DNA from 3 places in the Anaeromassilibacillus sp. Marseille-P3371 genome. Region 1 is predicted to be linked to each of the others. Evidence: predicted binding sites of a transcription regulator. Region 1 holds the regulator's gene; each other region holds the start of a gene.

The links. Region 1 encodes LexA, which represses DNA repair genes until DNA is damaged. Its sites were predicted from a motif close to CNAACANNTGTTNG; they were not measured.
Region 2: the regulator LexA is predicted to act here: its motif matches at 4,290-4,303, upstream of dinB (DNA polymerase IV).
Region 3: the regulator LexA is predicted to act here: its motif matches at 5,757-5,770, upstream of dinB (DNA polymerase IV).

The regions. Positions count from the first base shown of each region.
Region 1 is NZ_LT835157.1:2,936,908-2,944,547, reverse strand. It holds rRNA gene B9Y59_RS12415 (23S ribosomal RNA) at 1-912, shown strand, start outside; tRNA gene B9Y59_RS12410 (tRNA-Lys) at 1,035-1,110, shown strand; tRNA gene B9Y59_RS12405 (tRNA-Glu) at 1,174-1,248, shown strand; rRNA gene rrf (5S ribosomal RNA) at 1,307-1,423, shown strand; tRNA gene B9Y59_RS12395 (tRNA-Asn) at 1,431-1,506, shown strand; gene B9Y59_RS12390 (helix-turn-helix domain-containing protein) at 2,402-2,638, shown strand; gene B9Y59_RS12385 (N-acetylmuramoyl-L-alanine amidase) at 3,126-4,172, opposite strand; gene B9Y59_RS12380 (5'-methylthioadenosine/adenosylhomocysteine nucleosidase) at 4,410-5,114, shown strand; gene B9Y59_RS12375 (cyclase family protein) at 5,216-5,800, shown strand; gene lexA (transcriptional repressor LexA) at 5,888-6,472, opposite strand; gene B9Y59_RS12365 (M23 family metallopeptidase) at 7,047-7,640, shown strand, end outside.
Region 2 is NZ_LT835157.1:1,056,759-1,064,398, reverse strand. It holds gene B9Y59_RS03490 (YitT family protein) at 1-61, shown strand, start outside; gene B9Y59_RS03485 (ABC1 kinase family protein) at 190-1,782, opposite strand; gene B9Y59_RS03480 (hypothetical protein) at 1,757-2,095, opposite strand; gene B9Y59_RS03475 (Dabb family protein) at 2,239-2,538, opposite strand; gene B9Y59_RS03470 (PPC domain-containing DNA-binding protein) at 2,552-2,971, opposite strand; gene dinB (DNA polymerase IV) at 3,060-4,277, opposite strand; gene B9Y59_RS03460 (toxic anion resistance protein) at 4,415-5,560, opposite strand; gene B9Y59_RS03455 (5-bromo-4-chloroindolyl phosphate hydrolysis family protein) at 5,582-6,730, opposite strand; gene B9Y59_RS03450 (imidazolonepropionase) at 7,093-7,323, shown strand; gene B9Y59_RS03445 (IS3 family transposase) at 7,373-7,640, shown strand, end outside.
Region 3 is NZ_LT835157.1:1,916,456-1,924,095, reverse strand. It holds gene B9Y59_RS16185 (hypothetical protein) at 4-300, shown strand; gene B9Y59_RS07700 (Ig-like domain-containing protein) at 242-922, shown strand; gene B9Y59_RS07695 (PF13754 domain-containing protein) at 919-1,245, shown strand; gene B9Y59_RS07690 (hypothetical protein) at 1,277-1,510, shown strand; gene B9Y59_RS07680 (hypothetical protein) at 1,724-2,506, shown strand; gene B9Y59_RS07675 (leucine-rich repeat domain-containing protein) at 2,506-3,249, shown strand; gene B9Y59_RS07670 (hypothetical protein) at 3,246-3,470, shown strand; partial or broken gene B9Y59_RS07665 (anaerobic ribonucleoside-triphosphate reductase) at 3,509-3,625, shown strand; gene B9Y59_RS07660 (SOS response-associated peptidase) at 3,663-4,226, opposite strand; gene B9Y59_RS07655 (hypothetical protein) at 4,237-4,485, opposite strand; gene dinB (DNA polymerase IV) at 4,497-5,735, opposite strand; gene B9Y59_RS07645 (helix-turn-helix domain-containing protein) at 5,873-6,103, opposite strand; gene B9Y59_RS07640 (DUF4367 domain-containing protein) at 6,202-6,912, opposite strand; gene B9Y59_RS07635 (RNA polymerase sigma factor) at 6,909-7,463, opposite strand; partial or broken gene B9Y59_RS16180 (ATP-binding cassette domain-containing protein) at 7,623-7,640, opposite strand, start outside.

The sequences.
Region 1 (7,640 bases):
TGTCTCAATTACCCGCCCGGCGAAATTGTAGTACCGGTGAAGATGCCGGTTACCCGCGACAAGACGGAAAGACCCCATGGAGCTTTACTGCAGTTTAATATTGGGTTTCGGTAATTTATGTACAGGATAGGTGGGAGACTGGGAAGCCAGCACGCCAGTGTTGGTGGAGTCACCCTTGGGATACCACCCTTAAGTTGCTGGAATTCTAACCTGCGGCCGTGAATCCGGCCGGGGGACATTGTTAGACGGGCAGTTTGACTGGGGCGGTCGCCTCCAAAAAGGTAACGGAGGCGCTCAAAGGTTGGCTCAGCACGGACGGAAACCGTGCTTTAGAGTGTAAACGCGTAAGCCAGCCTAACTGCGAGGGTGACGGCCCGAGCAGTAACGAAAGTTGGAGTTAGTGATCCGGCGGTATGAGAGTGGAATTGCCGTCGCTCAACGGATAAAAGCTACCCTGGGGATAACAGGCTGATCTCCCCCAAGAGTCCACATCGACGGGGAGGTTTGGCACCTCGATGTCGGCTCATCACATCCTGGGGCTGTATTCGGTCCCAAGGGTTCGGCTGTTCGCCGATTAAAGTGGTACGCGAGCTGGGTTCAGAACGTCGTGAGACAGTTCGGTCCCTATCTGTCGTGGGCGTAGGATATTTGAGGAGAGCTGTCCTTAGTACGAGAGGACCGGGATGGACGCACCTCTGGCGCACCAGTTGTTCCGCCAGGAGCACAGCTGGGCAACTATGTGCGGATCGGATAAACGCTGAAAGCATCTAAGCGTGAAGCCGACTCCAAGATAAGATATCCCATAGCGTAAGCTAGTAAGGCCCCTTGAAGACTACAAGGTTGATAGGCTGCGTGTGTAAGCATGGTAACATGTTCAGCTTGGCAGTACTAATAGGCCGAGGGCTTGACCATAGTTCCTTGGTTCAAAGCTTTTTCAGTTAGCTTCTATCTTAAATCTTTATTCAGTTTTCAGTGTACTGGCAAAAAGTATGCTGGCGAATGGTAAGTCGCGGAGGCGGCGAGACCACAGGTCTGCACCATTAGCTCAGTTGGTAGAGCACCTGACTCTTAATCAGGGTGTCCCGGGTTCGAGTCCCTGATGGTGCACCATGAAAGAAGTCGGACGACGGAGGTCGGAGAGATCTCTGGCCTCTGCGTAAGACTGAAAGATGTGGCCCGTTGGTCAAGCGGTTAAGACAGCGGCCTCTCACGCCGTTAACGTGGGTTCGATTCCCGCACGGGTCACCAAAAGCAAACAAGGAAAGTGAATATAGAGAGCTATTTAGACAGGAATGTACTAAATAGAGTTGGTGTCGATGACGATGAGGGTCCACCCGTTCCCATCCCGAACACGGAAGTTAAGCTCATTAGTGCCGACGATACTTGGCTGGCAACGGCCTGGGACAATAGGAAGATGCCAACATAAACATTCCTCCTTAGCTCAGCCGGTAGAGCATGCGGCTGTTAACCGCAGGGTCGTTGGTTCGAGTCCAACAGGGGGAGCCACTTTTTGAAGGAACTACATCTTTTGTAGTTCCTTTTTCGTTGTATACAAATTTTTTGTAGTCCTCAGAACGTTGGATTTGTAGGGCAGTTGTTTGTTTTTTAGCGATGGATGGATCTTATTAAAGATCAAAATATATACGTATTAACTGGATTGTAGAATGAAAACGGATATTAAAGGGAGTGGGATGCGTTCGTATTAAGAGATAGATTGTTCTGATTTGTGAGAAAATGGGCGAATGGATTCTTCACGAAAAATTTCTTTTGTAGTTGCAAAGCTGGTGTTTTGAGAACGGATGGTATCCCCGAATTGAGCCGTGGACGAGAGATCACAATCTCTGCATCCCTTTTACGCCGAAGACGTTGACTGATTTCACCAAGGATGGGCTTCCGGGGAGACACCGGCAGTTTTCAAAGCATAACCATTAAAGTCAATTTTAAGGGAGCCGATTTGAATTTCGAAGAGCTTGTTAAGTTTGATGCCGTCGGCCAAGCGGACTGATTCGTTGTTCGAAACAGCATGGATTAGCTGTCCTTCGGTGCAGAATACCGTAGGAGCAGAATTCTCTGCGTGAATGCAGTGACGCACCTGGTCACAAGAGCGTAGCGACAGGATGTGTAGGAGAGGGTATTGTCTCAGAGAAGCTCGCCTTTCTTTAAAGGTCGTTTAGGACGGTGGACGGAGGCGATTAGCACATGCTAATCAATAGACATAAATAAAACTGCACGCGGATTTATTATACATGCAATAAGTTAACTATTACTGATTAGAATATAACATATTTTCAATAGTTTACTAATTTTGTTTACCGTGGTGAAAAGTAGAACGCAAGTATCTGCTATCAAGGAAATGATTCTCTTAAAATTCACTTGCATAAAAATAAAGAGGGTGTCCCCAATGAAGCAGCCCACATTCCACGGCAGGGTGCTTCTGCCCCTGTTAGTTTTTGCAGAGGCCCGCGCTGGTGATCCGCAGGCAGTGGAACGCCTCTTGCGGTACTATGACGGCTACATGAATAAGCTGTGTACCCGGACACTCTACGATCTGGACGGTACGCCTCATGTGCGGGTGGACGAATACATGAAACACCGCTTGCAGGCAAAACTGGTGCAGGCCATCGTAAACAAGAAATAGCAAAGACAAAGGAAGCCGCCAAGGGTTAAGATGAACGCTCCGCGCCCTTGACGGCTTTCTCCGTCTTTGTAACCAAGCGGGCGCAAGCAGAAATCCGCTTGCACTCGCTGATATCATGGTATTCGTGTCTACGCATTTAGAGGGTGAAAAAGCCCGATGCCATTGGGCCTATCCGGCATGATTGGACTGTTGGAAATGTCAAACCATTCTTGCCTCTGTAAACATAGTTTGAAATACGTAGAAAACCGGCGTGGCATTTCATTGTGAAATAGCACGCCGGTTCCTTTAGCAACCTCGTTTGTCAGCCGTTAAGTTAATAAGTTTCTCTTACTTCCTTATTGGCGTTCCCCAAACTACGAATCGATGGATTCATAGGAAAGGGGCATCCTCTTTCTGTCTGCAAAAATATCTGAATTTCTAAAAAAAAGAGGGTATCCTTCCGTCATTTCATGACTTTTAGGACACCCTCATGGCCTCATAGATTCTCTTAAGCAGTTGGAGTAATTGCTCCTGTTTCCTCTGTTGGATTGGCGACGTACTCTCCTTCGGCGGAAGCGACAGGACCGCCGCCAATTTGCATGGTAGGCCCGGTCACAGTCACCGTACAGCGCACAGAAGTTCCGGTTGGCGTGGTGGCAGAGATCACGGTTTCGCCTGCGCTCATCCCCAGCACGAAACCACCCTGGTCAACAGAAGCGACTGCCGGATTGCTGGAACTCCACACCAGACTGGGCACCGTTTGACCAGTGGTGGAGGAAACATTCAGGATGATTGCGGTTCCAGTGGAAAGGTTCGCAAAGATACGATCCATTGAGAGGCCGGATGCCACCGCTGTTCCAGTACTGCCTTTGGCAAACTCATTGACAGCATCCGCAAGGCTCTTGGCCATCGTATTGATGTTACTCTTAATCCAGGCGACGTCCTGTGGATTGTCATGGAAAGCTGTCTCAATCAATGCATGGGGCATGGTTGGCAGATACATCTCCATCAAAGCGTCGTTATAGGCGAGCTTGATATTAGATTTATCCGGATAGTTGAAGGTTGATTGTAAAACTTTTGCAAAGCGCAAGCTTTCGGCACTCTTTGTGTAGTAATAGATACGAGTACCGCGGGTTTTTCCCGTGGCTGCGTTGGAATGGATCGCTAAATAGAGGTCACAGCCCGTATTTTTAGCTTCATTCGCGCGATTGGTCAAAAAGGACTTCTGGTTGGCAGAGGAGCCTGTTTGTGCGCCTGGCAATACATAGTCAATTCCATAACTTTGTAAATAAGGAATCATCGCTGTTGCAACTTGGCGCATGTAATATTCCTCACTGCCGCTTCCATCACAATAAGGATTCCACGGCTGTGCAGATGGACTCAGATAAACTTTAAAGCGCCCATTCGGACCGTCATATTGCGCATTAGAAAGGGTATGTTCTTGTACTGCCTCCGATGTAGAGGCGGCCGCCGCACTACAAAACGACGCCGAAAACAGGCAAAGGGTCAAGCCCAAGGCAACGGCGGAAAAAAACCTTTTCAATGTACGATTCATCTTTTTTTCTCTCCATCCTCTCTTTTCTCATAGGTTGTTGAACAGTTCCAATTATATTACAAAAATTAGCCGAATACAACAGAAATTCTGTGATTATGTAAAGTAATTGCAATTCCATTTCCAATCAGGTATACTGTAAAAAATAGGTAGTATTTTGGGATGATACAGAGCGGTATCCTATTTTAATTTGGACAACGTCAAAAACTGTAATCTTATTAGAAATGGCGGGATGCAATTATGATCGGAATCATTGGCGCGATGGCAATTGAAGTGGAAGAAATTCTTGCGAAACTGGAACATCCACAGACGGAAACCATCAGTGGAATGGATTTTGTACGCGGCACAATCCGAGGAGTGGATTGTGTGGTCGCGCGTTGTAATGTCGGTAAAGTCAATGCGGCAATCTGCGCCCAAACGATGATCTTACATTATGCACCGGATCGAATCATCAATAGCGGCGTTGCAGGGGGAATCGGCGCGGATGTCAAGATCGGGGACCTCGTCCTGGCAGACGGAGCCATTCAACACGATGTGGATACGACGCAGATCGGCGACAAGATTGGCATGGTATCCGGTATTAACCTGGTTGTAATCCCCACCTCCTCAAATATGAATCGGGTACTTGCCGAAGCGGCTAAATGCTGTGCATATCAAGGGGATGTTCATGTCGGGCGGATTGCTTCCGGCGATCAATTTATCAGCAGCGCGGAAAAGCTACATTGGATAGCCTCCACGTTTGGCGCAATCGCCTGCGAAATGGAAAGCGGGAGCATTGCCCAAGTATGCTATATCAACGGAACCGAATATACAGCGGTTCGTTGTATCTCGGATAATGCCGACAGCAATGCCGGAGTTGACTACGAACAATTTTCAACCTTTGCTGCACATCAGACCACAGAGCTGCTTTGTACAGCGCTTCCAATGCTGGAAAAGGCCAAATAAAGCGGCAAGCAAGAATTCCCTATTGATAAGACAAACTAGATGGTCTATTTCTTTCAAAATATTACAAAAATATTACAAGAAAAGGAAGGAGGCGGAGAAGGATGAAGGTCATTGACATTTCGCGGGAGCTATTTTCTACACCGGTTTATCCAGGAGATCCAGTGCCACGCCGGGAGTTGGTGCGCCGGATGGAGCTGGGGGACTCCTACAATCTCTCCGGCTTCTATACAGGTTGCCACTCAGCTACTCATGTGGACGCGCCACGTCACTTTATCGACGACGGAAAAACCGTGGATGAGATGGAACTCTCCCGTTTTGTGGGGCGTTGTACGGTAGTAGCCGCACAAGGAATTGTCACTGGCGCGGACATTGACCGCATCATGCCCTATTGTGAGAAGATGCTGCTGTTTAAAGGCGAGGGAGAGGCCTTTTTATCCACCAGCGCTGCATTTGCACTGGCATCCGCGGGTGTCACACTGGTGGGAACAGATGCATGGAGTATCGGCGCGCCTCATGCAGAAGAGGGGCCGCATGTGGAATTACTCAGTGCAGAAATACCCATTCTAGAGGGATTAGATTTATCACAGGTCGAAGAAGGAACTTATACATTGCTTGCATTCCCTCTTTTTCTAAAAGGTGCAGAAGCTTCTCCGGTTCGTGCTGTTTTATTGGATGAACTGGATTGACCTAAAAAATGAAACAAGGCGCAGTTCCCCTCTATCACACAGGAACTGCGCCTTTTCTCGATTCCTTTATGAAAATGGAAATACGCTTCATTTATAATAACGAATGACCGCGGCGACTTTTCCGATTACTGCCACATCGGTTGCATAAATGGGCTCATAGTCGGGGTTATCGGGTTGTAAGCGAATACGGTCTGCTTCCCGGTACAGATACTTAACGGTAGCTTCATCTTCAATCAGCGCTACAATCATCTCGCCGTCTTCGGCAGTAGAAACTTTGCGCGCAACTACGAGATCCCCGTCCAAAATTCCAGCACACTTCATACTTTCCCCGCGGACGCGCAAGGCAAAATACTCATCGGCATTCTGGTTGGGAGGGCAGAAGGGGACGTACCCCTCCACTTCCTCTACAGCTAAAATCGGCTGTCCAGCCGCCACACGGCCGACTACAGGAACTTGCATGGTGGGTTGTTCTCCCGCGAGGTGAATGGCGCGGTTAAGCCCGGCGTCTCGGCTGATATAGCCTTCTCGTTCCAATGTTTTCAGATGTGCATGAACACTGGAAGTAGACTTCAATCCAGTTGCCTTGCAGATTTCCCGTACCGTCGGTGGAAGGCCCCCCTGTGCACGGCTCTTTAAGTAATCGTATACTTTTTTTTGGCTTTCTGTCAACATGTTTGCATCCTCACTTTCCTGGTGCAGCTTCCTTATAATCATTTGCAGAAGATTTTATAGAGGATTTGGAAAAATAGACAATCCACTGGGAAGGGATTAAAGAATCCATCCTCTGCACAGTATTTCAAATAAAAGTAGGTGGAAACGGATTCTTATGAACCTCATTTCACCCATCGATTCATCTCCTATATTATAACACAACCAATTGAAAAATGTAAACGTTTGTTTGCAAAAGTTTCCGAAGATTTCTTTTGAAACCAGCAATTTTTGGCAAAACACACGGAAAATCGTTCAAAAAATCTACTGAAATAGTTTAAAGAATATTCATAGCATCGTAACAACTGAAAGAGGTAAAGTGAGTATAATAAAACTCGTAATCAAGCAATGGAGCCGCACCAGAACTTGATACATGTTCTACCCTCCTCAATATACCCCTCAAGCTAAGAAGAAAGACCGAATCCGAAAGGGTTCGGTCTTTTTTCGTGTTTTCTGGAATGGGGATGGAACGTCTATTTTTACATTTACCGCATATTCCCCGGAATAGGTGGCAAAAATAGACTCGGAGGTGCAACGAATGACTAATAACCATTATCAGAAGAACCATTCATCCGGCGGGTCTTCCAAAGGCTTTTACATTGCTCTGGGCGTCTGTTTAATTGCCATCGGTGTGGCCGCCTGGACGACGTACGATAGCGTCATTAACTATGCAACACCGGAGGAGGACGTCCCATCCAGCAGCCAGACAACCGCCTTTCCGGCTAATGAGGCGGTAAGCGGGGTGCTAGAAGTACCACAGAGCAGTAGTTCAGCGGTGTCCTCATCAACGCCGTCGAGTGCCGCTCCAAGTAGCCAAGCGCCAGCTTCGAAGGCGCCTGTTTCCTCAGAGGAACCGGTTGTCAAGACGACAACGGTCCCGGAGACATTTTCCTATCCAGTCGGAGATACTGTGGTACAAAAATTTAGTATCGAAGATCTTATCTATTCCAAAACGATGAAGGATTGGCGCGCACATGCAGGTGTAGATTTTGCCGCAGAACTGGGAGACGAAGTAACGGCGATCGCGGATGGAACCGTTAAAAATGCATATCATGACGATCTGTTTGGCAATGTGGTATATATTGAGCATGGTGAGATCGGCGGCTGTTATTGCGGATTGGAAACCATGGAT
Region 2 (7,640 bases), 1.9 Mb from region 1:
TGCATTCATCCTGATTTCCAATACGAGCGAAATCATCGGTAAAGGTTTCCATAGCGTATAGTAATGATCTAAACAATCTCTGTAAAACCATTCAAAATAATTTGCAAGAACCCCCGCTACAAATCCCAATGGGACGTAGCGGGGGTTCTGTTATTAACGCCGTATACTTTTAACTGTGTAAAATGAGTCCTATTTATGCTTGTGCATATCCCAAAGTACCCATATTCCCATAAGGAGTGCCGCAATAAAACCTAACATCCCCACCAATGGGATTCCCAAAAGCTTTGGCTGCATTCCGGTGGTACAAAGCAAACAGGACCCCAGCAACATAGCAGCGCATAGGATACATTTTACCAGCCGGTTGACCATGCGGTCCAAAGAGGCCAACGGCTGTTCGGAACCAATCACTTCTAAGTTGACTTTTGCTTGACCTTTTAAAGCCATTCGAAGCAGGTCAGACATCTGTGCAGGAATACGGATTCCCTTTTGGCTGGATTCATACAAGTTTCTGAAACGGCCTTTTTGTTCTTCTATCCAATCAAAATCTTTGCGGATTTCTGCCGACATCCGATTTGCCAAAATTTCCAAAAGATTGATCTTTGGGCTGACAACCGCAAGGACCCCCTCTAAAGTGAGCACACCTCGGCTCAGCATAGAGATCCCTTTCGGCACGGATATGCGATGTTCCCGTGCAAGGCCGACCAATTCCTCGATGATCTGTCCAAGATCCATACTCCCCAAATCCAGCTTGGCATACTTTGCCAGAAAATCGTCGATGTCGCCATACAATCGCGCATGGTCAATACGCCCGGAATGCACGCCCATTGTCAGCACAATCTGTTTTAGATGTTCCACATCCCCACTGACAATGGCCTTTACCCCATCCCGAAGCAAGGAACGATCGCGTATTGTGAGGCGGCCCATCATGCCTAAATCGATCCAGACGATTTTTCCCCCGCGGATACGGATGTTTCCGGGATGCGGGTCTGCATGAAAAAAGCCGTCATCGATCACTTGCTTTACATAGTTGTCCGCCAGCTTTAAACCTACCTCTTCAAGGTCATACGCTTCCCGATGCAGTGTATCCACGTCGTCGATTTGGACCCCATCCACATATTCCATCACCAACACGCGGGTAGTCGTGTGCCGGTGATCAATTTCCGGACAATCCACAAATGCAGTATCCCGATTGCAGGCCCGAAATTCCTCTGCATTCTGCGCCTCCAACAGAAAATCCATCTCCTGTTGTGCAACCGTCCACATTTCGTCCAACACCATGTTCAGATCTACTACGTCGCCCACTTCTGTGAGATTCAGTAAACGTGCCGCACGATGCAGCAATGCCACATCTTGGGCCATCGTCTCGCGGATACCCGGACGTTGTACTTTTACAACTACCGGCCGGCCATCCCGTAATACCGCCATATGTGCCTGCGCAATCGACGCTGATCCAATTGGCTGCTCTTCAAAGGACAAAAAGATTTCCTCCATAGGCACCTTATATTCAGCCTCAACCACGCGGCGCACTTCTGCAAACGCCAATGGTTGAACGTCTGTGCGCAACTTTGCTAATTCCTCGCAATATTCGGCAGGAAGCATGTCATGCCGCATAGACATGATTTGTCCGAACTTGACAAAGGTAGGCCCCAAGTCCTCTACCGTCGCACGCAGTTTTTCCGGGGTAATTCCCTGGGTTAGCTTATGCCTTCCCAAAATGCGCAAGATTTCCCCCAGGCGCTTACCGTTCCCCGGGGAATTATTCAACGGCTTTGTCGTTTCCATCCTGTTCCTTCGCATCGAGCTCCTGCAACTTCTTGAGCAGTTGTGCTCTTTCCTCTCGACTCATCCGTTCCACCTCTACACAGGGCGCGCTGCACCCTTGTGCAGCCAACGGTTCACCCTGTTTGACCGGTTGCTTTTTCTCCTGTATCCTATGTTTCAACTCTTCGTTGAGGACTTTGCCCTGTTCTACGGTGAGTTCCCCTCTCTTCACCAGCTCTTTCAAAAGCTCCTCCGACTTTTCCGCAGTCACTGCAACGGCCCCTACTCCAGCCAACAAAAGGTTTTTCAGATCGTTTCCTAACTCCGCCAACATGGCAATTCCTCCTTTACATTTGGACACAGTTTTTATAGAAAGCATGCCCAGATTGATCTATTTTTCTCCATCATAACATACTTTGCACAAAAAGAAAACCGGAAAGCAACTATCCCCATAAGGGGAAGGGCTTTCCGGTTTTATCATTCGATTTCGTAGTCAACACAGGCGCGGCCACAAGTAGATGCACGCACCGTTTCCGCCACTGCAAGATGCGCCGGATTCGATTGATATGCGTCCTGATCCGCCCTTGTCTGAAATGCGCAATACAGCGCAATATCATATTCCCCACCGTTGTAGTTGGCGCCGAATTCAATTTCAGTCAACCCCGGTACAACCCCCAGGAGTGCTTTGAAACGTTCTTGCAGCGAAACGACCAAAGCTTCTGAACCATCTTGTTTGATTTCATCCTTGAGCTTCCACATGACAATATGCTTGACCATCGGTAGATCCTCCTTATAAATCAAAAATGTTTAACCCTGTTTCCGGGTCCAGCCTACGCCCCACATATCCATCGATTTTTCGGATAAACAGTTCACAGGTAGCACTCACCACAGCTTCCGTGAGGTGGCCGCCAATCACCTTGCCATCGAGCCTCCCAAAGGTGGCGTGCAAATGCAGGTAAGGCTCCCCGTTCTTTTCGGTAATATTCCCCAGAAGGGATGTCAATTCCATCACCCCATCAAAGGTCTTTGCAATATATTCTTGTTCTTCCACTCGATAGACACCCACTGATACATGGTTAACTGCTCCAATCGCCGAAACAATTCCCAAAGAGATCGATTCCTTCCGGCAGAGCTCCTGTAAACATGTGAGTACCTCTTCGCCTTTTTGCAGGCGTACAACATATGTATCTCCAAAAATACTGTATTTCATTGGATCGCTTTTCCTTTCCAGTCCAAAAACTGTATCTGTATAGAATTTGCTTTTCCTCATTTTAGCAAGACATCGGCTGGAATGCAAGTCAATCCGCCCCTATATCATTCTGCAGAACGCCGCAGATGGATACGGAATCTTTTCCAAATTTTGCACGAATGGCATCCAAAGTGGTCTCCAACTTCTCCTGCTTCTTCCGCTCTTTCTGCCTGGAATGTTCAAACAGACTCATCTGCTCTCCTGGCGCCTCTTTTGCTGGTACTAGGTTTGTACCGGTGAGCGTCAACATGCGGATTGGCGCGTTGGGATTCCACGATTCCGTTAGAAGTTCCATCGCAGTATCCGCTAGTTCCTTTGCCAGAAAAGTTGGTACGTGTAAAGGCTTTTGACGGGAAATGGTTTTGAAACTTGGATTGCGAATATTAAGTTGCACTGTATAACATTTTACGCCACTACGGCGCATACGCGCGGCAACTGTATCGGCTAAAACAGTGACACCCAGTCGGATGTCATCCCAGCCGATCAAATTACGTTTAAATGTTAGACCATTGCCCACCGATTTTACCTCTTTCGGTTCGTAAACGCTCTTTACCGGACTCGTATCCAGACCATTGGCATGATCGTATAATTCTCCACCCACCTTCCCTAAGCTCGCTACTAAAGTCTTGCGGCTTGCATGGGCCAAGTCCCCGATTGTACGAATACGCATTTTTTGCAGAGTCTCCCGCGCACTCTTTCCTACATAGAGCAGGGCATCCACCGAGAGAGGAAACACCAGTTCCGAATAGTTCTCCCGTGAAATCACCGTGGTTGCATCAGGCTTTCTGTAGTCGCTTCCCAGTTTGGCAAAAATTTTATTAAAGGACACCCCAACTGAAATGGTCAGGCCAGTCTCTCGTTTGACCTCTTCACGCAACCGGTCCGCAATCTCTTTTCCAGTACCAAATAGCTTTTGACTGCCGGTCACATCGAGCCAACTCTCGTCAATTCCAAAAGGCTCCACTAAATCAGTATAACGCTGATAAATGGCATTTACCTGTTTTGAATACTTGGCATATTGATCCCTATGCGGTGGAGCAAGCACCAGCTCTGGACACTTCCGCCGCGCTTGCCAGATGGTTTCCGCTGTCTGAACGCCAAAGCGTTTGGCTTTCTCATTTTTGGCAAGTACAATCCCGCGGCGGTTTTCGGGATCTCCGCATACTGCCATCGGGACATCCCGATATGCTGGATGCAACAAACACTCAACAGAAGCGTAAAAAGCGTTGCAATCGCAATGTAGAATAACACGGTCTGTACGCTCCATGCGTTCCATCTCCAATCAAATGTTCTATTCTAATTATAAAGCGCACCCCTTTAAAAATCCAGTATTCATTTTGTAATACCAATATTTTCTAAAAAAGCCGCCCGGCATTTCCATGCCGAAGCGGCTTTACTCTTTGGTTAACCGTGTATTTCCAGTAGCTTTTGTTTGAGTTCATCCTCCAAACGGCTCAACTCCATCTCCGCTTCACGGCGTTTTTGGCGGCCTTCCGTCTGAATCTGCATGACCTCGTCCAATGTAGAAATTAAACTTTGGTTGGTTTCGCGCAGCGTTGCCATATCCACAATCCCACGTTCCGTCTCTTTTGCCGTTTCGACCGTCGCCATTTTGAGTGTCGCGGCATTCCGGCGAAGCAGCTCGTTTGTCATATCGGTTACCTCGCGCTGTGCTTGCGCCGCCTGTTGAGAATGTGCAATTCCCAGCGCCAACGCCATTTGACTTTTCCAAAGCGGAATCGTGTTGACCAACGTGGACTGAATCTTCTCCGACATCTGGGTATCATTGCTCTGCACCAACCGAATCTCTGGCGCCATTTGGATGGATATCATTCGGGTGAGTTCCAAGTCGTGCAACTTCTTATCAAAGCGGTTACAAAGAGAAGCAAGATCATTGGCTGCCTGGGCGTCTTCCGGCAGGCCGGTTTGTTTTGCTTTCTCCACCAGGAGAGGCAGTTCTTCCTGCTGAACCTGCGTAAGTTTCTTTTTGCCTGCCAAAATATACATGGACAATTCCTTGAAATAAACCTTGTTCATTTCATACATCTTGTCCATCATCGCAACATCCTTGAGCAATTGCACCTGATGTCGTTCCAACACCGCACAAATCTTTTCGACATTGGCCTCCACTTTATCATACTTAGCCTTCAAGGCTGTCATTTTATTTGCGCTCCGTTTGAAAAAACCAAAGAATCCCTTCTCCTCTTCCTCTACATCGAAGCTTTTTAATTCTGTAACAACACTGGAAAGCATCTCTCCTACTGCGCCAAGGTCTTTTGTACGAATGTTGCTCAACGCATCCTCTGAAAAGTCTGCCATCTTTTTCTGTGCGCCTGCACCATACTGCAAGATCATATTGGAATTGCTCAATTGAATTTTGGCCGCAAAATCGTCCACCATCCGGCGTTCTTCCGGCGTTAAGCTACGCTCATCGAATATTGGCGTTTCTGTAGATGTCTGCACAGGCTGTACCTTCTCGATGGAAGCAGGCTGTTCATCTGCAAACGGCTCGAGGGTCAACATGGGCTGCTCCTGAAAAGTCTCGTCCATAACAAGTACCTCCAATCGAATTTACGGTTTCTTCTGATGAAACGTATCCCCGGTCAGCCCCTCCTGTGCAAGCATCGTCTCCAATACAGAGATGTCTGTAGAAATATCCAGTGCATCATCTTGGAACAGGCTGTCCAAAAGATTTTCAAAGGCAATATTGATCGTATCCAATGTATCGCGAATTTCCGTCTTTACCCGGGTAATGTTCTCTCCTTGGATGGACTGTTCTCCAAATTCCCGATAAGCTTTCACCAATTTTAAGGTAATAGGCAAATAATACTGCATAAATTTGCGAATGCCTGGAAGTTTTTTGGGATGTGCCTCTACATGGTTAAAGATTTTCGTGGATACTGCATCTAAGCGGGATAGCTTTTGCGAAAACACGTCTTCGAATATCGCGTGATTCTCTTCGCGAATCTGCCAAAGATAATCACGCCCTTCCGCAATCACTTTTTCCAACTCTGTAGGTCCGTCGGGACTGGACACTTTTCTTCTTTGCTCCTCTTCTTGCCGGCGACGGGCGCTCTCCTGCGCCTGTAAATACTGGCGATACGTCTCATCCGTCGCGATGAAACAGGTTTCTTGCTCATCAATATGCCCTTGCGGGAACAAACCATCCCGAATCATCTTACGCAAATCGTGTACAACAAAGGACTTTGACTCGTCTACAGCCGACGCCAGGAGTTTTAAAGAACAAAATGTGCCGCCGTTTAACTGGGCCTGATATCTTTGAAAACGCCTCTTTCGACGCACCTGGCGCACTCCACAGATTGCCAGTGCCGAAAAGCCTACGCACAACGGAACAATAACAAAACTAGAAATTGCAAAAGCAGTCCAAGGCATGCCAAATAATACGGAAATCAGTGCCAAAAGAATAAACGCCAGCCCCGTAGAAATTGCGCCAACCAGTCCGATAATCTCCATAATGATCCCTGCTACTGAGCCGGAAGGGGCCTTACGGATTCGTATCTGGTCCTTCATGACACGGACTGGCCGGACCGGATATGCATACCGTTTTTGGGGAACCGATTTGGTTGGCGGTACCGGTCCTTTTTGAACGTTTACATTTTCCCTCACCGTATGAACAACGGTTTCTTTCAGATTCAAAGCATCCTGAACCGTTTGATGAATCTGTTCCTCTAAATGATCAAAAAAATCTTTATCAATCATGCGGTGTTCCTCCACACCAGGGGATGTCCCCAAAATAAAACCGGTTTCATTATATCGCATTCCCTAAAAAATAACAACATTTCTCCTGTGGGAATCATGCCGCATATAACCATTTTGGAAAAGGTTCCTAGATAAATCGTCCCCTTCTTTACGAATCAAACGAAACGGCAGGGAAACAGCAAAGAGCTGAAATCCTAGACGGGAAGCCAGTAATGTGAACAGGCTCTCTACGCAACACTTAAAGCGATATACACGATTGTTTTCTAAAAGGATACCGCTAAATTGTGAACAGGTCCAGTAAAAACGGACAGTGACAAAAGCCCCCTGGTGTAGGAAAATAGACTACATCAGGGGGACTTGTCATGAAGAAACGGAATTACACCCATGTTCAGGCGCTGTTACCTGGGATCAGGGCTATGCTGGCAGAGGGAAAGACCCAGCGGGAAGTGGCGGAGTATTATGGCTTTCAAGATAAGCAGGTGGTAAAAAGGCTACTTGAACGGGAACGGAGAAAAGAACGCAAGCTGGAAGCCGGTATCTTTCCACGTCTCAAAGGACGGTCGAGGAAAGATGCCGCGCCAAGAGACATGTAGCTGAACAGGCCTATGAGATTCAACGGCTGCGCATGGAGAATCAGTTGCTGTGGGATTTTCTGCATTGCGCAGGAAGGAAGTGAGGGCAAGAGTAAAATATCACGTCATATATCGTCACAGAACAGAGTATCCTGTGGCAGTCATGTGCAAATTCTTCGGAGTATCCAGAATCGGCTACTATGCCTTCGTCCATCGCCTTGGTAAGTGGGAGAAGGATGCAGCTCTTGCGAAACTCATCGCACATCAGCGGGAACGCAGCTTTCGTACCTACGGTTATCGGCGGATGTGGTTATGGCTGAAACGTCAGAATATTTTTT
Region 3 (7,640 bases), 1.0 Mb from region 1:
AGCATGGCTGTCCAAACAGTAAAAGTAATGATCGGCGGGCAGGAGCATAGCCTTACATATGATGGGGATTCCAGGAAATGGACCGCTTCGCTGGTTGCACCAGATAAATCGTCATATAATGAGGACGGCCACTATTACGATGTGACGGTGAAAGCGACGGACGACGCAGGAAATACCGGGGAGGCAAGTGCATCGACCGAAGGGGAAATTGGCGAAGCATTGCGGCTGGTTGTAAAGGAACATAACAAGCCCACAATTACAATTACTGCCCCGGGGGGCGGATGCGTTAATCACCAATAATACACCGGTAATCAAAGCGCAGATCCGCGACGATGACAGCGGAATCGACATTACATCGTTGTCGCTAAAAATCGACAGTGGGGCAACCGTGGGGAACACTTCGCCGGGGATGTCTGTACAAGAGGCGGAAAACGGCTACGATATAACATACACGCCACAGAAAGCCCTGGGAGATGGCGCGCATACGATCACAGTCAATGTGTCGGATAACGACGGCAATGCGGCGAATACGGTTATTCGCAGTATTACGGTTGACACTACGCCGCCAACTTTGGATGTAACCAGCCCGCAGGATAATCTTGTCACCAACAAGACGGCCCTTACCGTGTCCGGTACGACCAGCGACGTAACCAGCGGGCCGGTAATCATTACGATTAAACTCAATCAAGTTGACCAAGGAGCGGTTACGGTTGAGAGTTCCGGCACCTGGAGCAAGACGGTTACCCTACAAGAGGGAGAGAATACCATTGTTGTAACGGCAACCGATCGTGCAGGAAAAACAACTGCGATTACACGGACGGTTACACTCAACACAACCGCGCCGAAGATTACCAAAGTAGAAATTGCACCGAATCCAGTGGATGCAGGTGCAACGTATACAATCAGAGTAACGGTTGTATGAGTAGTGCAGTAAAGGTGTGGGGACACGCCGACCAATACAACCTGATCTTGAGGCAAGTGGAGGGCGGGGACTGGCAAGCGTCGGTTCCCGCCGACCTGACCGACGGGCAATACGCGTGTGAGTTTTGGGCAGAAAACGCCGCGGCGGAACAAACCTATTGGTCCGGCGTCCTGTATATGCAGAACAGCCGCTTAGTGTGCGTCTGTCTGGAAGAAGACCCCTATAGGGTAATTTTATTGTCAGAACGGGTGCAGGCAGAACTAATGGATGAAAGGTATCTAGTCACGATCAAAAAGGGGTGTTGTTGTGCTACCAGTGTATAAACGCAACTGGATATTGGGGGAGGACAAGTATGTGGACTTGGAAGTCCGAAGCGGACAGCCTGGACCCGTGGTTATCCCGCACGCAGAATGGACGCTTACAAAGAATTTGAAGGGAAAGCCTGAACAGGAAGGGACCTGTGAGGTAGAGAAAGGGCGTATAAGCGTTTTAGTAGAGCCACAAGAAACAGGGGCTTATACGCTGGAAATCACCTATGAGATACCGCCAGAGACACGGAAGGTAAGGGTGATACTGGATGTCCGTTAAGATTACGTCTGCGCAGATCACTCCAAATCCTGTATCAACCGGTCAGGGGTATTTGGTTTTGATTGGCATAGAGGAATACGGAGTATTGCAAGAGTCTTCCGGGGCGACTCTTTGTGATAAAGCCGGCTTAGAACTCCACACAGCGGACAAACGAGACTATACAATCCCATATACTGGTAGGGAGATCGATCAAGCGATAGGAGGTTTATTATCTTGGAAAACAATATGACACGGGCAGCGGGTCCCGGCGGACAAGAGAACACAGGGACATATCTACTGACGCACACAGGCGCGGAAGTAGATGCTGCTATAGAGGGATGGCAGACCGCGCAGGCACAAGCGGATGCGACCGCCGCAGACATTGCGGAGGGGAAAAAGGCGATTACCAAAGACGGGCTTGTGACAGGGACTATGCAGGCGGGCGCGGCAATCCCTATTGTTACAACAGCGGGGACTGGAAGTGCATTTACGGCCACGATAGATGGCATCACAGAACTAACTATTGGTATGCTAATTACAATTATCCCGCATAGGGTGAGCTCGAGTTCCACACCTACGCTAAATATCAATGGATTGGGTGCAAAAGGTATTCGGCGCCGCTATAGTTACACAAACAGCTCAGTAGTATCCGGATATACAACTACATGGTTATCTTCGGGAGACCCACAGCTTTTGCAGTATGATGGTACATATTGGATTGCAGTTGGCGCGAATAAACCCTATACTTCTGATTTGAGTAGTTCCGTTAGCGTGTCAAAAGGCGGAACTGGAAAAACAAGTTGGTCATCATATCGGCTGATCTATCCGTCAGGAACTACTACATTGTCACAGCTCGCATTTCCCACAACCGCCGGATCGTTTTTACGGCAAGGGACCAGCGGCGCACCGTACTGGACAGCTCCAGAAGACGTGCGGAAAGCGATTGGAGCGGCTTCGGAGGAAGAAGTCGGGAACATCAGCGCCTTGCTTGATGAGATCAACGGGGAGGTGGTCTGATGGGGAGCATTGCAGACAAGCTCAGCAAGCTTATGGAGACAAAGAGCGCCATAAAGTCGGCGATTACCGCAAAGGGCGTAACCGTATCGGACAGCGATCCGTTTTCCAGCTATGCGGGGAAAATAGCACAGATTGAGAGTGGAGGAAGCGGTGGAGAAGATAAATCCGTAGAAATAGTGGAGGGGACGCTCGTAAACTACACCGGAAATGTAACAAAAGTCCGAGATTATGCTTTTTACCACTCAGAATCTTTAGAATCCATAAATTTGCCTAATGCATTAACGATAGGAAAATTTGCATTTCAGTATGCGGAAAATTTGCTGTCGATAATTTTGCCAAAAGCGACAAATATAAGGAATAACGCGTTTTACGAATGCGGAAAGATAACATCTATAAGCTTGCCATCGGCTACAGAAATAGGGAACAGCGCTTATAGAAATTGCAAAAATCTAACGATAGTCGATCTTGGTGCGGCGAGCGAAATTAGCAATAACGCATTCCAGGGATGTAGTGTGTTAAAGACTTTTATTATCAGATCGGAAAATGTATGCAGTCTTGCATCAACAACCGTCTTTTATAATGGGCCTCTATATTCTGGAGAGGGATATTTTTATGTCCCCAAAATGCTTGTTGACACATATAAATCTGCAACAAACTGGACAAAATATGCCGATCAATTTCGGGCGATTGAGGATTATCCAGATATTGTCAATATCATAGCTACTATGGAGGTTGCAGCATGATTAAAACAGAGGCGATTACCATCAGAGGCAAACAATTTATGCACACATACTCTGACATCGGCTGTTACATCGAGCGAGGCGGGGCGCGCTATGCAGATGCAATCGATTTGATTAACAGTGGGCGGACGTACACAGAAACCGACATCCCGATCGAAACCGAAGAAGAGGATGTGTACCGCGCCGCCTACAACATCGTCACCGGACAGGAGACACAGATATGACACCAAAAGCAGATAAATCCGGTCTCGTGGGCCAGGGCGTGTCCTTCGAGCGTATCCGCTGGATCACCGGTTATTTGGTGGGGACAACTGACCGTTTCAACGATGCAAAGCGCGCGGAAGAGCATGATCGGGTGAAGCATGGAATCGGAAAATGAAAAGGTGCAGCTATCCGAATTGGATAGCTGCACCTTTTTACATTATTTGTAGTATTGGTTGGGCTCCTCTCATTATTCCGAAGGCCACATCCGTATTTGTAATCCAGTCGTATATTTTATCGCTTGGTACAATTACGGGCATCCGATCGTGGACGTTAATAATGGATTTGTTGGCTGCGGTGGTCATGATGACGTAGCGGCGGCCATCTTGATAGTCGTTATAAAGTCCCGCCATGTATAGAGAGCCGGAACCGGGGAGTTGGAATCGGTGCTTTTGCTTTTGTGAATCCCACTCATAAAAACCGGTGCTTGGTACAACACAACGTCGTATCATCAAGCTTTCGCGGAAGGAACGTTTTTCCGCGGCAGTTTCCGACCGCGCGTTGATGATTGAGCCTTTGCCACGGAAGGAGGGAAACCCCCATTTGGCCACATCGGGCGTCACGCCCGCGCCGGTATCCAGCAGGATAGGAGCGGAATTGGTGGGAAAGATTTCTCCTACTTTGACACAGCCACTTCCATGCTTGCGCTCTATTTCATCGATGATTTTCCGAATGTCCTGGTATTCCTCGTCCGTAAACAACGTATATCGTCCGCACATAGTAATCCTCCTAACATGAGGCGGGAGCCTCTACAAACCAACCGGGCCCCTCATACCACAAATATCGCTCCTTACCGAGAATACGCACCCGATACCGCACGCCAATGCCGCCTGCTTTTAAGCTTGCAGCCCGTCTCGCATCTAAAACACGGTCAATTGCGAATTGCCTTCCGTCTTCCCATGTGATTGCAGTAGGGAAAAGCTGTCCATTAACATCAAAATGCGCATCCACTTCCACATATATCTTTCGTGTTTCCATCGTATATCCCTCTATCCACGGTGTAAGAACCCAATCGGATGGATGATATGCTCCGCCTTTGGATCGAGCGCAGACAGTTCCCGGTCCGTCAAAGCCAAGCCTCTTTGAATACTAAAATGTCCAAATCGCCGCCGAATATCATCGATGGCATGTTCCAGGTTTTCCTGCTTCTGCGCACGGGCTATTTCGGGCAAAAAAGAAATCTGGATGTGCTCTGCCAACGAAAGATTGCAGGCGCGCACTCCCAGGCTGCGTATGGCTTTATCCGGCAGGTGATGCCTTTGATAAAGCGTATAGGCTGCCTGATAGATACTTTCTGAATTATAAACGGGAAAATCCAACTTTTTTTGACGATCACAAGACCATAAGTCTGCGTAACGAATGGAAATCTGTACGGTATTACATTGAAAATTTTGTTCCCGAAGCCGCTCTGCCACACTTTCACAAAGGAGGAACAGGGTGATTTTTATAGCATCCTCCGTGACCAGATCTTTTGGCGCCGTTGTGCAATTTCCTATGGATTTAACCGCTGGATAAACCCCTGCGTCAGTGACCGGAGAATGGTCCCAACCGTTTGCAAACCCCAAAAGCATGAGGCCGATTTTTCCCAATAATCCATTTAAAAAATCTGTGTGAGAATTTGCCAAATCACCAATGGTGTGAATGGCATAGCGATGTAATTTTTGTGTAGTTGCGGGGCCTACATATAGCAGGTCGGACACGGGTAGCGGCCAAACGACATCGCGATAGTTTTCCCGTGTAATGACAGTTGTTGCATCGGGCTTTTTCAAATCGCTGCCGAGCTTTGCAAAAACTTTGTTAAATGAGACCCCCACGGAAGCCGTAATTCCCAGTTCATATTGGATACGCCGCCGAAGTTCGTCCGCAATCGCTTGGCCGGAGCCAAAAAGTTTTTGACTGCCTGTAACATCAAGCCAACATTCGTCCAGACCAAAGCTTTCCACCTGGCAAGTGTATTCCTCATAGATTTCCCTGGCAAGCGCAGAAAAATGAAGATAGCGGTCAAAGTGGGGAGGGACGAATACAATCTCCGGACAAAGCTGCCTTGCTTTCCAAAGCGGTTGCCCCGTGGACACGCCATAGCGTTTAGCTTCGTAATTTTTAGCGAGTACAATCCCATGTCGCTGCTCAACATCTCCAGCTACCGCGACCGGTTTCCCACGCAATTTAGGGTTATAGAGGCATTCTACGCTTGCATAGAAGTTGTTCATATCACAATGTAAGATCACACGCTCCAAATGAACCGCCTCCGAACGATTGTTTGTATTTTTATTATAGAATGTCTGTTCGGTCGAATGCAAGCGGTAAATGTTGGAACCAATAAAGCCCGTAGGACCCCTAACTACAGAGGTCCTACGGGCTTTTGTTATAAAGGGGGACGATTAAGTACGTCCTGTCGGTAATTCTCAATATTTACATTCAAGAAAAAGACAAGACGCAGAAAAATTTCAGAGCCGGGTACGATTTCTCCCTTCTCGATCTTTTGATATTCTCGTAGAGAGATGAATGTGGCATCTGCAACCTGCTGCTGTGTCAGTTTGCGCTTGTCTGTGCGAACGTGATAGATGTCGTGTCCAAAGTGCATTTTAAATGACATGAATATTCCTCCTTTAAAAGAAGAATATTCGAATATGTACGATCATTCTACGGATAATTGTTCATATTGTGAAAAATGTTAAAAATGTCAAAAGATAGTTAATTTTGTTCCTCCAGGGGAACGATACTATCTGCAATTTTCAGTACATCGTCTTTTGCCAAGTCGGGGTCGCGGACATATAACCAAAACATAGCGTTGTCAATTTGTCCGTATAGCATTTTTGTATCTTCTTTCTGAATATACAGAGCATCACGGCCATTCAGTTCGACCGTTTCTGTATGAGAACCCTCTGTATCAATGCTCGATCCCCCGTCAAAAGATTGCGTGTATCGGATCGTTCTGCTTCCAGAGCCTTTGTATCCAATTTGCACTAAGCGCGTCTGTTCCCTCACACGCGGTCCGTCTTTTAATTCATAGCCTTCCGGTATATAGCTTGGTGCATATGCTACAAAAGGTTCATCCTCTTGCGATTCTTCAGTTGGTCCATATTGGAGTTCCGTATGTGTTGGGAACATCTGCGAAATAACCTTAAAGAACCATTCACGCGCCGCACTTACTGTCATAATCGTTGTTCCCGCAGCAATCAACAGAGCGAGGAAGAATACAGCGGCGCGCTTTGCATAACGCACAAGACTACGCATCCACGGTGCGCGGCGTTCATCACGGATCAGGTGAACAATTTTTCTGTCAAAACGCTTCGAAATCTGGTACTGATTTTGTAGTTCTTTGTCCGATGGCAAATGATCTAGCTCCTCACGTGCAAGGTCCATCAAAGCACGTTCTAAAAGCTCGTCGCTTAAACCAGTCATATAACCTCCTTTTCCTCCAGCGCCTTAGCCAGTTTTTTCTTTCCTCTTTGTAAAATCTTCTTTACATAATCAACGGAAAAACCCGTAATGCTGGAAATTTGATCGAGCGACAATTTCTGTATATGCCGCAAAGTCATAACATCTCGATATGTCTGTGGTAAAGAACGAAGCGTCTCCAAGAGCTGTTCATACGCTTCTTTCTCCTCTAACTGAACACCCGGTCTGCGATCTTCCGGTTCCTCTGTCTCGGGAACCTCTTCCCAAGGAATTGCCGCCCCCTCTCTTTTTCCTGTTCGTAATAGGTCGATACAAGTGCTTCTAATAACTATAACGATAAAATGTTTCGTTTGGGGACAATTTATTTCTCCTATTTTCGAAAAATTTTTAATAATGCGGATAAAAGCTTCTTGAACCGCATCTTCTATGGCAGATTCCTTGTGAAAATAATCCCTGGCCACATAAAACATCAGCTGTTTGTATTGATGGTACAGTTCTTCAAATTTTCGTTGGTCTTCCTCCGAATCAATTAGCAACAACAGCGTCGCAAGCATAAAATCCCCCTCCCATTGGTTCCTCTTTTCTTGCACTAATTATACCATAATCTCCTTGAAAAAAGACAAATTTCTACATTCTTCCTCTATAAAGCCCTTAAAAAGAGTATAAAAAGGCATCCGGACTCAGAAAAAGAGTCCGGATGCCTTTTAAAACAATCAGAACGAACGCCTATC